2 regions of the Caloranaerobacter longqiensis genome follow, and region 1 is predicted to be linked to the other one. Evidence: predicted binding sites of a transcription regulator. Region 1 holds the regulator's gene; the other holds the start of a gene.
What was found. Region 1 encodes HrcA, which represses chaperone genes, less so after heat shock. Its sites were predicted from a motif close to ATTAGCACTCNATANTATNGAGTGCTAAT; they were not measured.
Positions count from the first base shown of each region.

Region 1 (7,997 bases):
TTAATTTCTTCTATATTATCGCCTTCTAATGCTTTCTTTAATTCATCTAATTTAGCTTTAACTTTAGATTTTTCATCTTCACTTACTTTATCTCCTAATTCATTTAGTATTTTTTCTGTTTGATATACCATCGAATCAGCATTATTTCTTATTTCAACAGCTTCTTTTTTCTTCTTATCTTCTTCTGCATACTTTTCAGCTTCTTTTATTTTTCTTTGAATTTCTTCTTCAGTTAAGTTTGTAGTTGCAGTTATAGTAATTTTTTGTTCTTTACCTGTTCCTAAATCTTTAGCTGAAACATGCACTATACCATTTGCATCTATATCGAAAGTAACTTCTATTTGTGGCACTCCCCTTGGTGCTGGAGGTATACCAGTTAATTGGAATCTACCTAATGTTGTATTGTCTTTAGCCATTGGTCTTTCACCTTGTAAAACGTGAATGTCAACAGCTGTTTGGTTATCTGCTGCAGTTGAGAATATTTGACTCTTTCTAGTAGGTATTGTTGTATTTCTTTCAATCAACTTAGTAAATACTCCACCTAATGTTTCAATACCTAGTGATAGTGGAGTTACATCAAGCAATAATAAGTCTTTAACTTCTCCACTTAAAACTCCTGCCTGAATCGCTGCACCAATAGCTACACACTCATCAGGATTTATTCCCTTATGAGGTTCTTTACCAATTAAATTCTTAATAGCTCTTTGAACAGCTGGTATTCTTGTTGAACCACCAACTAAGATAACTTTATCTATATCTGATGGTGATAAATTAGCATCAGCTAATGCCCTCTTAGTAGGCTCTATAGTTCTCTCTACAAGATGAGCTGTTAATTCTTCAAACTTAGCTCTTGTTAAATCCATATTTAAATGTTTAGGACCATCTTGTGTAGCAGTAATAAATGGAAGATTTATATTTGTTGTCATAACACTTGATAATTCTTTTTTAGCTTTTTCTGCTGCTTCTTTTAATCTTTGCAAAGCCATTTTATCATTTCTTAAATCTATTCCATGTTCTTTTTTGAATTCTTCTGCTAGATAATCAATAATCGCTTGGTCGAAATCGTCTCCACCTAAATGATTATCACCACTTGTTGCAATAACCTCGAATACTCCATCTCCAATTTCTAATATTGATACGTCAAATGTACCTCCTCCTAAGTCGAATACTAATATTTTTTGCTGTTCTTCACCTTTATCTAAACCATATGCAAGTGATGCAGCTGTTGGTTCGTTTATAATTCTTCTTACATTTAAACCTGCTATTCTACCTGCATCTTTTGTTGCTTGTCTTTGGCTGTCTGTAAAATATGCAGGAACAGTTATTACTGCATCTGTAACTGGCTCTCCAAGATAACTTTCAGCATCTGCTTTAAGTTTTTGAAGAATCATAGCAGAAATGTCTTGAGGTGTATATTCTTTTCCATCAATATTTACTTTATAGTTTGTACCCATATGTCTCTTTATTGAAATTATCGTTCTATCTGGATTTGTAATTGCTTGTCTTTTTGCAGTTTCCCCAACTAGTCTTTCTCCATTTTTTGTAAAAGCTACAATTGAAGGTGTAGTTCTATTTCCTTCAGCATTTGGTATAACTACAGGCTCTCCTCCTTCAATAACAGCAACACAGGAGTTTGTTGTACCTAAGTCGATACCTATTATTTTACCCATAGTCTTCTCCTCCCTTTCAAGTTTATTTTGATATTTTTACCATACTTGGTCTAATGACTTTATCTTTTAATTTATATCCTTTTTGATATACCTCTATTATTGTATCTTCTTCATGTTCACTTGATTCTTCTTGTGCAACCCCATGATGTAATTTAGGGTCAAACTTTTCTCCAATCGCCTTTATCTCTTCTAAACCACTCTTCTTAAGTATATCCAATAATTGTTTATAAACCATTTCTACACCTTTATAGAAACTATCCTCTTTCTGACTATCATCAACTGAATCTAATGCTCTTTCGAAGTTATCTATGACAGGTAATACTTGGCATATTAATTCTTCAGATGCATAAGCGTATATTGACTCTTTTTCTTTTTCTACTCTCTTTTTATAATTTAAAAAGTCTGCTTGCAATCTTAAAAATCTATTATTTAATTCTTCTAATTCTTTCATTTTATCTTCTAGTTTTGCTTTTAATTCGTCTATATTATCTTCTTTATTATCTTCTTTATTATCTTCTTTATTATCTTCTTTATTATCTTCTTTTGATTCTTCTATAACATCATTAGCATCTTTTTCTATATCTTCTACATTTTTTTCTTCTTCATTATGTACCTGATCTTTTGTAACTTCTTGTTCATATTGATCTTTTCCCATTCATTTCACCTCTTTTCAATATTTATAAATATATGTATCCAATACATCGGGTGCAAGATAAAATCTCACACCCTTATGATACAAAATAATTCAAGATTTCGTTTAAATCATAAGCTATTGATTTTACAATAGAAACTACTTTTGAATAATCCATTCTTGTAGGTCCAATTACACCTATCTTACCTATTGTTTTGCCATTCAAACTGTACGTTGCAGTAATTAAACTACAGTTACTTACCTCTTCATAACAGTTTTCACTGCCAATAGTAATCTCAATATCATGAAAACCACTCTTTAAGAGCATGTCTACTACAGATTCCTTATTTTCTATAAATGATATAAAGCTTTTTGCTTTTGCAATATCATTATACTCTGGAAAATTAAATATGTTAGTTACACCATCCGCAAACAAATCTACCTCATACATACCATCTATTGATCGGTTTATTAATGGCAAAATGTCTTTTATCGTATCTCTTAAACTATACATCTCTTTTACAAACTCTGTTTCAATATTCTTACTTATATCTTCTATTGAACATCCTTTTAATTTACTATTTAGATAATTAGTAATCTTTTCTAACTGCTCTTCTTTTACCTCATTTTCAATTCTAAATACTGTATTTTTAACTATTCCTGTATCGGTAACCATAACAACCAACACTTTATGTTCGTCTATAGGTATTAGCTGTATTCTCTTTAATTTACTTCTTTTTATTTGAGGAGCAATTGCTAAAGATGTATAATTTGTAAGTTCAGATAAAATCTTAGCTGCATTTTGTATAACTTGTTCTATTTCTCTTATTTCTTTAAGCAAACTTAGTTTTATCTTTTTTCTTTCTTCTTCTGTAATTTTCCTTATCTGCATTAAATTATCTACATATAATCTGTATGCTTTATCAGATGGTATTCTTCCTGCTGAAGTATGAGGCTGTAATAAATATCCTAATTCTTCTAAATCTGACATCTCATTTCTTATAGTCGCTGAGCTAACTCCTAGATTATATTTTTTTGCAATAGTTCTTGAGCCTACTGGCTCTGCACTTGTAATATAACTGTGAATTACAGCCTGTAGAATTTTAAGCTTTCTATCATTTAACATCATATATACCACCTCAATTAGTTATAGAAAGCCTAATTTTTGTAATTTGTAAAACTTGTCATTTTTATTAGCACTCTATACTATCGAGTGCTAATCTTATGTTTTTAAATTATCACTGTTTTTAAAATTTGTCAATACTTTTGTGTTAATTAGTCAATAGTTATTAATTAGTAGTTAAGGAAGTAATTCTATAAAGACTAAGTTAGATAAATCGATTCCCCTTTTTGTTAACTTAATATATTCTTCTTTATTTTCTATTAAACCTTTATCTTCTAAACTTCTTAATTGCCTACCATATATATCATCTACATTTAATCCGAATCTTTTTTTAAAGTCTAATTTTTTTACTCCTTTAATTAATCTTAATCCTAATATCATAAATTCTGCCATTTCCATCTCTATATCTATTTTTTCGCTTTCTTCAATAGGCAATTTATCTTCACTTAAATACTTAAAATACTGCTTAAAATCCCCAAAATTGCTCCATCTTTTACTATTTATATTAGAATGAGCAGATAACCCTAATCCAAGATAAGGTTTTACATTCCAATATACTAAGTTATGCTTACATTCATAACCAGGCTTAGCAAAATTAGATATTTCATAATGTATAAAGTTATTATCTTCTAATAACTCTATTCCCTTATAATACATCTCCCTTTCTGTATCTTCATCAGGTAAATTTAATCTAGATTCGTTATATAGTTTATAAAATAATGTTCCCTCTTCTATTTTCAAACTATAGAACGAAATATGTTCTGTTTTTAGTGCAATAACTTTCTTTAATGTATCAATAACATCTCTTATTGTCTGACCCGGTAGATTAAACATTACATCTACATTAACATTATTAAAATCAAACTTCCTTATTAAATCATAGCTTTCTAAAAAATCTCTAGCAGTATGAATTCGTCCTATACTCTTTAGCAATTTATCATTGAAAGACTGCAGACCTAAACTTATTCTATTTATTCCCAAGTTTTTGTAATCTTTTAGTTTATATTTATCTAATGTTTTCGGATTTGCTTCTATTGTAAATTCAATTAACATAGAAAGATTAAACTTTTTATAAATATGATTTACAATATCACATAGAAATTTACTATCTATACTAGAAGGTGTTCCACCTCCAATGAATATTGTTTTAACTTTATAATCTTTTAATTCGACCGAATACAAATCTATTTCTTTCTTTAAATATTTTATATAATCTTCTATAATATATGATTTATCTGTGTATGAATTAAAATCACAGTAAAAACATTTGCTTACACAAAAAGGTATATGAATGTATAATCCTAATTCATTCATAATTAATTCTCCTTTAATTAAATTTTGAGGCACACCTAAGTGTGCCTAATTTGTTGACAAAGCAAAATATATATGAAAATGACGCTCATGCGGACGAATTTAGAAAAACTTAAGGCTCAAATTTTTAGAAAATCCTAACGCTTCCAATGAGTCGTCCTGACTCTTGAAGCTGGCTTAGCGTCCATACTAAGCCTACGGATTTTCTCAAAAATTTTCACCTAGTTTTTTTACTAAATTCTTTCAAGCATTCGCTTTCATAATCCATAGAAAATTAAAAACTTTAATTATTTATTTAAATATAATTTTTGTAATGGATTTCAACAAAATCTTCCTTGATTTATTTAAATTAAAGATTTTGTTCTTTTCATAAATATCTAAAAAAAGATAAATTCATTAACAAGCTAAGGCACACTAATGTATGCCTTAGCTTGTTTTGAAAAAGTAAATTATTCAAAAATAAGTTTGTCTACAGCCTACACCCATATATAATATATATGGAACCGATATTCTTTTTTGATTTTATTTTATTGCAGTATAATATATTATTATAACATACTAAAATACGTTAAACTATTACAATTTCGCCAGTAGTAATATAATATATATATTATATTATTACTAACTGCAAGAAAAATAATTGTACAATACAATATAAATTAAATTATTTTCTATTCTTTCCCCTTTCTTTTTTATCTCCACTCAATATATAATCAGTTATACCAGCTACTAAAATAAAAAAACAGTAACTCCTAAAAAAACAAATAATTAGAAAACCATAAAAGAGATTGCACTTTTAAAATGGTAGAAATTTAGTATTATAAAAGAACAAAATCACTTTAAAATCAAAAATAAAGACTTAGATGTATGTCATGCTTATATTATTATAATTGTTGCTTATATTTCGTTTATGTTCGTTTTATCATTTGGTCATTTAATCTATCAAATTACAACATTTATAAGGAAAAGTTATTTTATAAAAAGAAGATATCTATAAAATTCTAATTCTTAGATGTTTTCTTTACTTATTTTATATATATAACTTAAAATTGTATCGGATTTTAAATCAATTTTTAAATCAACCCTATTCAAAGCCTTAACAACCAAAATAGAAAAATTTTTAAATAGGTAGAAACCTATTATTACTCCAATAAAATTAAAAATAATATCATTGATATCGATAAAACGATAAGTATACTCTAAAAATAGCGAGATGGTTAATTGTAAAGATTCTATTATAGTTCCAAAACTTATAGCTAATATAACTAATTTTTTTCTATTAAGTTTAGTAATATATGAAATACCAAAACCAAAAGGGATAGATAACAGTATATTGTAAATAACTTGTTTACTTAATAAATAGTTAATTGATTTAAAATTAAAAGGAATTAAATTAACTCCAGATAAGAAAGTTGTTTCATTTTTAAATATTTTTGCCATAGTTATGGGTATAGGAAATAAAGTGTATTTTATTGAAATTAATAAATAGAAATAAAATATACTAAAGAATAATAGAAAAACATTTTCTTTTTTCATTACAAACTTAAGATAAATACATAATATACTTAATAGTATTAGTCCGATTATAATTATAGATATATCAAAATCTATCATAACCAAACACTCCCTATATAAATTTAAGTATATAAGCAGTCTCAATTTATTGAGACTGCTTATATATAAAATTTAGTTAGTAGTTAAAGTTCCTTCTCCTTTTAAATTATATCCATCATCATTAGACTTAGCTATTACTAAGTAATAATCTCCAGAATTCTGAAAGCCAAAACCTTTCGAAAAACTTTTTGGGCTGTTTAATTCGCTATATGGTGTGACAGTAGTATATCCAACTTTTCTATCTGGACCAAATACATCTTGGTAGACATAAACATAAACTTTATTGGGTGAATCTAAACTTCCTGGGTCTTTAGAATAAGTCCATATATCCCCGTTTATTACCATGTTCCCAGAATCCATAGCATGAATTTGACCATTATCTTTACCATTTACCACCCTATAGTCCATAACAAAACTCCAACTTTCACTATTTGCAAAAGCTGGTATACACATTACTGTTAAAATAAAGCTCATTAATAAAAAACTAGTTATTCTTCGCTTCATAATAAAAAACCTCCTTTTATCATTTTTTTATTATTGGTTGCAACCATTTAATATTATAATATGTCAATAATAAAAAATATGTAAAATTATGTCGATTGCATCCAAAATAGTACTATTTTCCTATTTTTATTTTGTTTTATTCGACAAAATAAATAGATGTAAAAAAAATGAAAATTAGACCATACATAAACATCCCATCATCAATATATTTGAATCTATTTATTTTTTATATATTCCTTTTCTTATATGGTTCTAATCTATAGATTATTAAGACTTTAATATTTCTAATTTTTAATCCTTTACAAATAGAAACAATATAATACCGACATAAAATTCAACTTTTCCAACGTTAAAACCAAATTTCTCCACTTAACAATCTAATCTCTGTAAATATACAACTGCATCGTTTACATTCCCAAGAATTATATACAAATCAGTAACTATATTATTTTTGTCGTCTACTGTCCTATTTTAAAATTAAAAAATATCCTTCTGGTTTCATATCTATAATCATGTGTCCAATATCAAAATCAGTTGTATATTACTTATTCAACAAAAAGAAAAGGAATCCTTTTTGAAATTAGGATCCCTACAAATTACATTATTTTTACTTTGTCTACACTCTGAGGCACACCTAAGTGTGCCCAGTCATTTTATTTATCATCAAATTTCAATACCGCTAAAAATGCTTCCTGAGGTACTTCAACATTACCTAATTGCCTCATTCGTTTTTTACCTTCTTTTTGTTTTTGCAATAGTTTTTTCTTTCTCGATACGTCTCCACCATAGCATTTTGCGAGAACATCTTTTCTTAATGCTTTAATAGTTTCTCTAGCGATTACTTTTGAACCAATTGCTGCCTGAATTGGAATAGCGAATAAATGTCTCGGTATAACATCTTTTAATTTTTCAACTATACTTCTAGCTCTTTCATAAGCCTTATCTCTATGAACTATTATAGAAAATGCGTCTACAAGCTCTTTGTTGATTAAAATATCTAATTTAACTAAATCCGATTTCTGATATCCCTTAAGCTCATAGTCAAAAGAAGCATATCCTTTTGTTTTTGATTTAAGTGCATCAAAAAAGTCGTAAATTACTTCATTTAATGGTAAATCATAATGCATTACTACTCTTGATTGAT
Region 1 is NZ_JBFWFX010000007.1:66,021-74,017, reverse strand. Features, by position in the region: gene dnaK (molecular chaperone DnaK) at 1-1,670, opposite strand, end outside; gene grpE (nucleotide exchange factor GrpE) at 1,693-2,325, opposite strand; gene hrcA (heat-inducible transcriptional repressor HrcA) at 2,399-3,427, opposite strand; gene hemW (radical SAM family heme chaperone HemW) at 3,602-4,738, opposite strand; gene AB4Y15_RS07755 (VanZ family protein) at 5,744-6,349, opposite strand; gene AB4Y15_RS07750 (hypothetical protein) at 6,422-6,853, opposite strand; gene lepA (translation elongation factor 4) at 7,507-7,997, opposite strand, start outside.

Region 2 (7,997 bases), on a different contig from region 1:
GATTGGTTAGATATTTTTAGTAATGCTCCAGTTGAAGTAAATGTAGAAGTAAAAGTTAAGGGTACTGGAATTATAGGAAAGCCATCTAAAATTAAATGAAAGCAGGAGTCGGTATGGTAATAGGTTTGATTGCTATATATATTTTGATTGTAATTTTTGATATACCTGTAATATCGAAAACAAATAAAAAGAAAAAAACTATTATTGTATACTCAATATTGCTAGGATTAAGTTTTATTGTAAGCATACTTTTGATGTTTGAAAAAATGCCAACAACTCCTTCTATTGTTATCGAGCGTTTGGTGAAATCTATTTTTACGAGGTGAAGAAATTGATTAATAATGAAAAAATTTCACCAGTTCAATTATCATTTGTTATAATGGGATTTATCTTTGGAAGCTCTGCTATAATAACTCCAGCAGTAGCTGCTTATCAAGATTCATGGTTAGCCTATATTATTGGTTGGGTTGGAGGTTATATACTAATTGGAATGTATGTATATATATCGATATTAAATCCATCAAAAACATTTATAGAAATATTAAAAGATACTTTTGGTAAATATATTGGTAGTGTTATAGGGATATTTTATATTTGGTATTTTCTTCATTTAGCAGGACTTGTTTTTAGGAATTTAGGAGAGTTTATGGTAACATCTATCTATACAGAAACTCCTCTTATTTTCATTATAATTTCTATAGCATTAGTATTAGTTTATAGTTTAAAGAAAGGATTAGAAGTTATCGGTAGAGTAGGACAAATAATTGTTCCAGTAATGTTAATTTTAGTTATTTCAATATTTTTATTGGTAATGGGACATTACGAAGTCAAAAATCTGTTACCATTTTTAGAACATGGTTTCTTAAAAGTATTAAAAGTGAGTTTTTCTGTATTAACTTTTCCATTTGGAGAGACTGTAGTGTTTTTAATGATATTTCCTTATCTGAACAAGCGAAAAGATTTACTGAAAGTATCTTATATTTCACTTACAATTATTGGATCAATTCTATTGAGTGTAGTAATGAGTAATTTGATGGTTTTAGGAGCAGATATGTTAAATAGAAATATATTTCCATCGCATGTTACAATAAGTTTGATTCCTGGAATAGCTGTTGAACCATTTATTGCAGTAAATTTGCTTATAGCTGCAAGTATAAAAATTGCAATGTGTCTTTATGCTTCGCTTGTTGGAATTACTCAATTACTTGACTTAGACGATTATAAACCATTTATTAGTCCTGTGGTTGCAATTGCAGTTGTAATTTCTATATGGGTGTATGATAGTTTGTCAGATATGGTAAGATGGGCAGGAGAAGTTTATCCGTATTATGTTATTCCGTTTCAAATTATAATACCAGCATTAGTACTAATCATTTCAAAAATGAAACAAGGGGATGGTTCTACTGTATCCTAAAAACATATCAAAAGTATTTCCTAAATATAAAGATGAAACTATAGATTAGAGAATTTTGGTTTTAATTTGTGTATGATATAATATTTATAATCATTAAAAGAAAAAGTGATAAAGTAGGTGAGAGGTATGAACCTTGATGTCAGATGGAAACAAAGGTTTTTAAATTTTAAAAAAGCTACTTTACAGCTAACGGAATTTATTGAAAAAGGAGAGCTAAATAAATTTGAAGTTCAAGGATTAATTCAATGCTTTGAGTATACCTTTGAATTAGCCTGGAAAACAATGAAAGATTATTTAGAGCAAGAAGGATTTGATGTAAAAAGTCCTAGAAGAACAATACAAACAGCTTTTCAAGTTGAACTCATTACAGACGGTCATACTTGGATAGATGCATTAGAAAAAAGAAATTTACTAGCACATACATATGATGAAGCCAGAGCAAAAGAAGCAGAGGAACTGATAAGAAACAAATATTATAGGATTATCTGTGAACTCTGTTCTAAATTGGAGGAATTAGTATGAGCTTTGGTTTAACCGAATCAGACATAGACTATATAAAAAAGACTATAGAGAAGTTTTCTGAAATTGAAAAAGCTGTGATATTTGGTTCTAGAGCTAAAGGGGATTATAAGCTTGGTTCAGATGTTGATATAGCTATCTTTGGTGAGAATATAACGTTTGATACTATATCAAAACTTCATGCAATGCTAGAAGAATATAGCCCATTACCATATTTTTTTGATGTAGTAGATTATTTACATCTGCAAAATAAAGAGCTTAAAGAACATATTGATAGGGTAGGAAAAACTATTTTTGAAAGAAAAACGTCTGAAACTATGGAATAAGTTTATCAAATGTTAGAAACAATGGAACAGTTATTCTGTATCTTAAATTATCCAATATGCTCTATTGATTAAATAGTTGAATTTTTATGGAGGAATATTTATGAAAATAGTAGCCCTTATTGGTGAAAGTGGTACGGGTAAGAGTTATAAAGCGATTATGTTGGCAAAAGAATTGGGAATTGAATATATAATTGATGATGGATTATTGATAAAAGGGACAAAAGTTTTGGCAGGAAAGTCTGCTAAGAGGGAAAATACTATTGTGAGTGCGATAAAAAGAGCTTTATTTATGGACAAGAACCATAGAAGAGAAATGAAGGAAGTTATAAAGAATATTAAGCCCGACGCTCTATTAATATTAGGTACATCCGATAGAATGGTAGATAAAATTGTTGAAATATTAGAACTTCCAGAGATAACTAAAAGAATATATATTGAAGATATATCTAATGAATATGAAATAAAATTAGCAAAAAAACAGAGGCGATTAGAAGGTAAACATGTTATTCCTGTACCTACTTTTGAGATAAAAAAGGATTTTTCAGGATATTTTATAGATACTTTAAAAGTATTTTTTAAAAAAACAAATAATGATAAGCAGTACTTTGAAAAAACAGTAGTAAGGCCTACATTTAGTTATTTAGGTAAATACACTATATCACGTAATGTAGTAAGAGATTTAGTTAAGTATGCTGCTTATAAGGTTATAGGTATTTCTGAGGTTGCGAATATAGATATAAAAACTAAAGAACAAGGAATAATAATTTCTTTAGATGTGGAAATAGTATATGGAAACCCGATAAAACCTCTTGTAAGAAGAATGCAGGAGCAGATAGTGGATGAAGTTGAATATATGACCTCTTTAAACATACTTTCTATTGATGTTAATGTCAAAAAAATGATAAAAATGTAATATTTATTTACAAAAAAAAATATATATGTTATAATTCCAATGTAAGATAAAGGTATTACATATATATTATTATGAAGGTTTAGGTTTTCGGTGTGAAAACCTTTTCCTAAAATATATCAATGTTAATATTTTAACAAATATTAAATTATTATTATATGTTATAAGGAGGTCATATAATGGCTGAAAAAACTTTAAATCCATTTGAGATTGCTCAACAACAAATTAAGACAGCGTGTGATAAGCTTGGAGCAGAACCAGAAGTATATGAATTATTAAAAGAGCCAATGAGAGTTTTGGAAGTATCAATTCCTGTAAGAATGGATGACGGAAGTATCAAAGTATTTAAAGGATTCAGATCACAGCACAATGACGCACCTGGACCAACAAAAGGTGGTATAAGATTCCATCCTGACGTAACTAGAGACGAAGTTAAAGCTCTATCAACTTGGATGACTTTCAAATGTGGAGTAATCGGACTTCCATATGGTGGAGGAAAAGGCGGAATTATAGTTGACCCACGTGAATTATCAGAAGGTGAATTAGAAAGATTATCAAGAGCTTATGTTAGAGCAATAGCTCCAATCATTGGAGATAAAAAAGATATACCAGCACCAGACGTTAATACAAACGGACAAATAATGGCTTGGATGGTTGATGAGTATTCAAAATTACAAGGACACAATGTGCCAGGAGTATTCACTGGAAAACCTGTTAGTTTCGGAGGTTCATTAGCAAGAACTGAAGCTACTGGATATGGTGTTGCTATAATGGTTAGAGAAGCAGCTAAGAGATTAGGATTAAACTTAGCTGACTTAAAAGTAGCTGTTCAAGGTTTTGGTAATGTTGGAAGCTATGCAGCTATGTATATGGAAGAAATGGGAGCTAAAGTTATAGGTGTATCTGATTCATCAGCTTGTATAATCAACGAAAATGGATTAAATGTAAAAGAATTAATGGAATACGTAAAAGAAAACAGACATGTAAAAGGTTTCCCTGGAGCTGAAAAAGAGGTTCACAGAGATGAAGTACTTACACTAGATGTTGATGTATTATTACCATGTGCATTAGAAAACCAAATAACTAGTAAAAATGCTAATGATATAAAAGCTAAGATTATAAGTGAGGGTGCTAACGGTCCAACAACTCCTGAAGCAGACGAAATATTATACAATAAAGGAGTATTAGTAATTCCTGATATCTTAGCTAACTCAGGTGGAGTTACTGTTTCATATTTCGAATGGGTACAAAACTTAATGAATTACTACTGGAGTTTCGAAGAAGTACAACAAAAACAAGAAAGATTAATGGTTAAGGCATTCAATGAAATATATGAATTAATGGAAGAAAATAAAGTTGATATGAGAACTGCAGCATACATGATGTCAATTAAGAGAATAGCTGAAGCTATGAAGTTAAGAGGTTGGTATTAATAAAAAAGCTGGCTTGATGCCGGCTTTTTTCTTTGGACAACTTTTATGAATAGAAAGGGTGTATTATTTTGAAAGTAGTCGAAGATGGAGATAAAGTTATTATTGAAGAGCTAGAAGATTTTGAACCTGAGCATATATTCGAATGTGGACAGTGTTTTAGATGGAATAAAGAAGATGATGGTAGTTATACAGGTGTAGCATATGGAAAAGTCATAAACGTAAAAAAAGAAAACGGGATGATAGTTTTTTCTAATACTAATCTAAAAGAATTTAATGATATTTGGTTTGAATATTTTGATTTAGGTAGGGATTATAGCAAAATAAAAAGAGAGCTTTCAAAGGATATAATTTTAAAAAAAGCTGTAGAATATGGCTATGGTATAAGGATATTAAAACAGGATGTTTGGGAAATTTTAATATCATTTATTATTTCGGCTAATAATAGAATACCGATGATAAAAAGAGCTATAGAAAATTTAAGCCAAAAATATGGAGAGTTTGTTGGCGAATATAATGGAAAGAAATATTATAGTTTTCCTAAAGCAGATACTCTTAGCAAACTGACAGTAGATGATATAAAAGATTGTAAAACAGGATTCAGAGCTAAATATATATTTAATGCTGCCGCGATTGTTTCAAGTAAACAAATGGACATTTACAGGTTGAAAAATTTGACTACAGAAGAGGCAAAAAAAGAATTGATGTTATTTGCAGGTGTAGGACCTAAGGTTGCTGATTGTATAATGTTATTCTCTATGGAGAAGTATGATGCTTTTCCGATAGATGTTTGGGTAAAGAGGGTAATGGAGTATTTTTATCTTAAAAAAGATACTAAACTTAAAGATATACAAAAATACGCACAAGATAAATTTGGTAAATATGCGGGTTTTGCACAGCAGTATCTATTTTATTATGCAAGAGAGAATGGGATTGGTACAAGGGATTAGGGATTGGATTAAAAAAAGTAAAATTTAAAATGGAAAATGTAAAATTATTTTGACTATTTGCTTTTCGAATGACAAACGACGAATATGGTGATTTGTTCCTTTTCTCTGGTAACTGGCGATTTATGTAGTAAATAAACGTAAAATAAAGAAAATAGAATAAATATTAAAATAAATCAATATAATCGTATGTAATCCGGAAAAATAGATATTGAAAGTGTTTGCCTACATAAAAGCTATTTTATAACATATACTTGTAAGCATTAGCACTCAATGTTGGCGAGTGCTAACAATCGGGAAAGCAATATCATTTAATATAAATTATGATAAGGAGGGTTATAAGATGAAAATTAAACCATTAGGCGACAGAGTAGTTATTAAGAAAATCGAGGTTGAAGAAAAGACTAAAAGCGGTATTGTATTGCCAAGTTCAGCTAAAGAGCAGCCTCAAATGGCAGAAGTAATAGCTGTAGGTCCTGGAATTACTAACGATGAGAAGAAAAAAGAAGAATTAAAAGTAGGAGACAAAGTAATATTCTCAAAATATGCTGGTACAGAAGTAAAAGTAGATGGAGAAGAGTACACTATCTTAAAATTAACTGATATTTTAGCAGTAGTTGAATAGGTACTTATATTAGGTATTAGGTACTGGGTACTATGTACTGTATTTTAGAGATATGATGTTTAGTTTAAATATATAAAAAGGAGGTAATTTAAGATGGCTAAGGAAATAAAATTTGGCGAAGAAGCTCGTCGTGCAATGGAAAGAGGTATAAACAAATTAGCTGATACTGTTAAAGTGACTTTAGGACCAAAAGGAAGAAACGTTGTTTTAGATAAAAAATTTGGTTCACCACTTATCACAAATGATGGTGTTACAATAGCTCGTGAAATTGAGTTAAAAGACCCATATGAAAACATGGGAGCTCAATTAGTAAAAGAAGTTGCTACAAAAACTAACGATGTTGCTGGAGACGGTACTACAACAGCTACATTATTAGCTCAAGCAATTATAAGAGAAGGATTAAAAAATGTAGCTGCTGGTGCTAACCCAATGTTAATTAAGAAAGGTATCCAAAAAGCAGTAGATGCTGCAGTAGAAGAACTTAAAGCTTTATCAAAACCTGTTGAAAGCAAAGAAGCTATAGCTCAAGTTGCTTCAATTTCAGCAGCTGACGAAGAAATCGGAAACTTAATCGCTGAAGCTATGGAAAAAGTAGGTAAAGACGGTGTTATTACAGTTGAAGAATCAAAATCAATGGGAACTACATTAGAAGTAGTTGAAGGTATGCAATTTGATAGAGGATATTTATCACCATACATGGTAACTGATGCAGAAAAAATGGAAGCTGTATTAGATGATCCATATATCTTAATTACAGATAAAAAGATATCAAATGTACAAGATTTATTACCAATTTTAGAGCAAATAGTACAACAAGGAAAACAGTTATTAATAATAGCAGAAGATGTAGAAGGAGAAGCTTTAGCTACATTAGTTGTTAACAAATTAAGAGGTACATTCACTTGTGTAGCTGTTAAAGCTCCAGGATTTGGTGATAGAAGAAAAGAAATGTTAAGAGATATTGCTATCTTAACAGGTGGAGAAGTTATTTCAGAAGAATTAGGATATAACTTAAAAGAAGTTACAATTGAAATGTTAGGTAGAGCTAGCAGAGTAAAAGTTGATAAAGAAAATACTACAATTGTAGGTGGAGCAGGTTCAGAAGAGGCTATTAAAGATAGAATTAAGCAAATTAAGCTTCAAATTGAAGAAACAACTTCAGATTTTGATAGAGAAAAATTACAAGAAAGATTAGCTAAATTATCAGGTGGAGTTGCTGTTATCCAAGTTGGTGCAGCTACTGAAACTGAATTAAAAGAGAAGAAATTAAGAATAGAAGATGCTTTAGCTGCAACAAGAGCAGCAGTTGAAGAAGGTATAGTTCCTGGTGGTGGAACTGCATTAATCAATGTAATTCCTGCAGTTGAAAAAGTACTTGAAACTGAAACAGGAGATGTTAAGACAGGTATAAATATAATAAGAAGAGCTTTAGAAGAACCAGTAAGACAAATCGCAGCAAACGCTGGTTTAGAAGGTTCAGTTATAGTTGAAAAAGTTAAATCAAGCGAAAAAGGTATAGGATTTGACGCATTAAATGAAAGATATGTAAATATGATCGAAGCTGGTATAGTAGACCCAACTAAAGTTACAAGATCAGCTCTTCAAAATGCTGCATCAGTAGCAGCAATGGTATTAACTACTGAAGCTGTAGCACCTGTAGTATAAATGTCATCAACTAAAAGTATATTTTTGCTTTTAAAAGCATGATTATTTACAACCTTAAATGCACCCTTTACATTTCTAATTCTCTCTATTTTATCAAGTTTATTTTGTATTTCTGTCTTTTTTATTCTCTTGAAATTTTTTGTATCTAACGGTATCTTCAA
Region 2 is NZ_JBFWFX010000001.1:331,866-339,862, reverse strand. Features, by position in the region: gene AB4Y15_RS01765 (Ger(x)C family spore germination protein) at 1-99, shown strand, start outside; gene AB4Y15_RS01760 (hypothetical protein) at 96-326, shown strand; gene AB4Y15_RS01755 (GerAB/ArcD/ProY family transporter) at 323-1,414, shown strand; gene AB4Y15_RS01750 (nucleotidyltransferase substrate binding protein) at 1,541-1,936, shown strand; gene AB4Y15_RS01745 (nucleotidyltransferase domain-containing protein) at 1,933-2,259, shown strand; gene AB4Y15_RS01740 (Asp23/Gls24 family envelope stress response protein) at 2,360-3,172, shown strand; gene AB4Y15_RS01735 (Glu/Leu/Phe/Val family dehydrogenase) at 3,349-4,602, shown strand; gene AB4Y15_RS01730 (DNA-3-methyladenine glycosylase family protein) at 4,671-5,549, shown strand; gene groES (co-chaperone GroES) at 5,890-6,171, shown strand; gene groL (chaperonin GroEL) at 6,265-7,836, shown strand; gene AB4Y15_RS01715 (ComF family protein) at 7,773-7,997, opposite strand, start outside.
Region 2: groES (co-chaperone GroES) is a predicted target of HrcA. The motif match lies at 5,809-5,837, and genes of this name have one in related genera.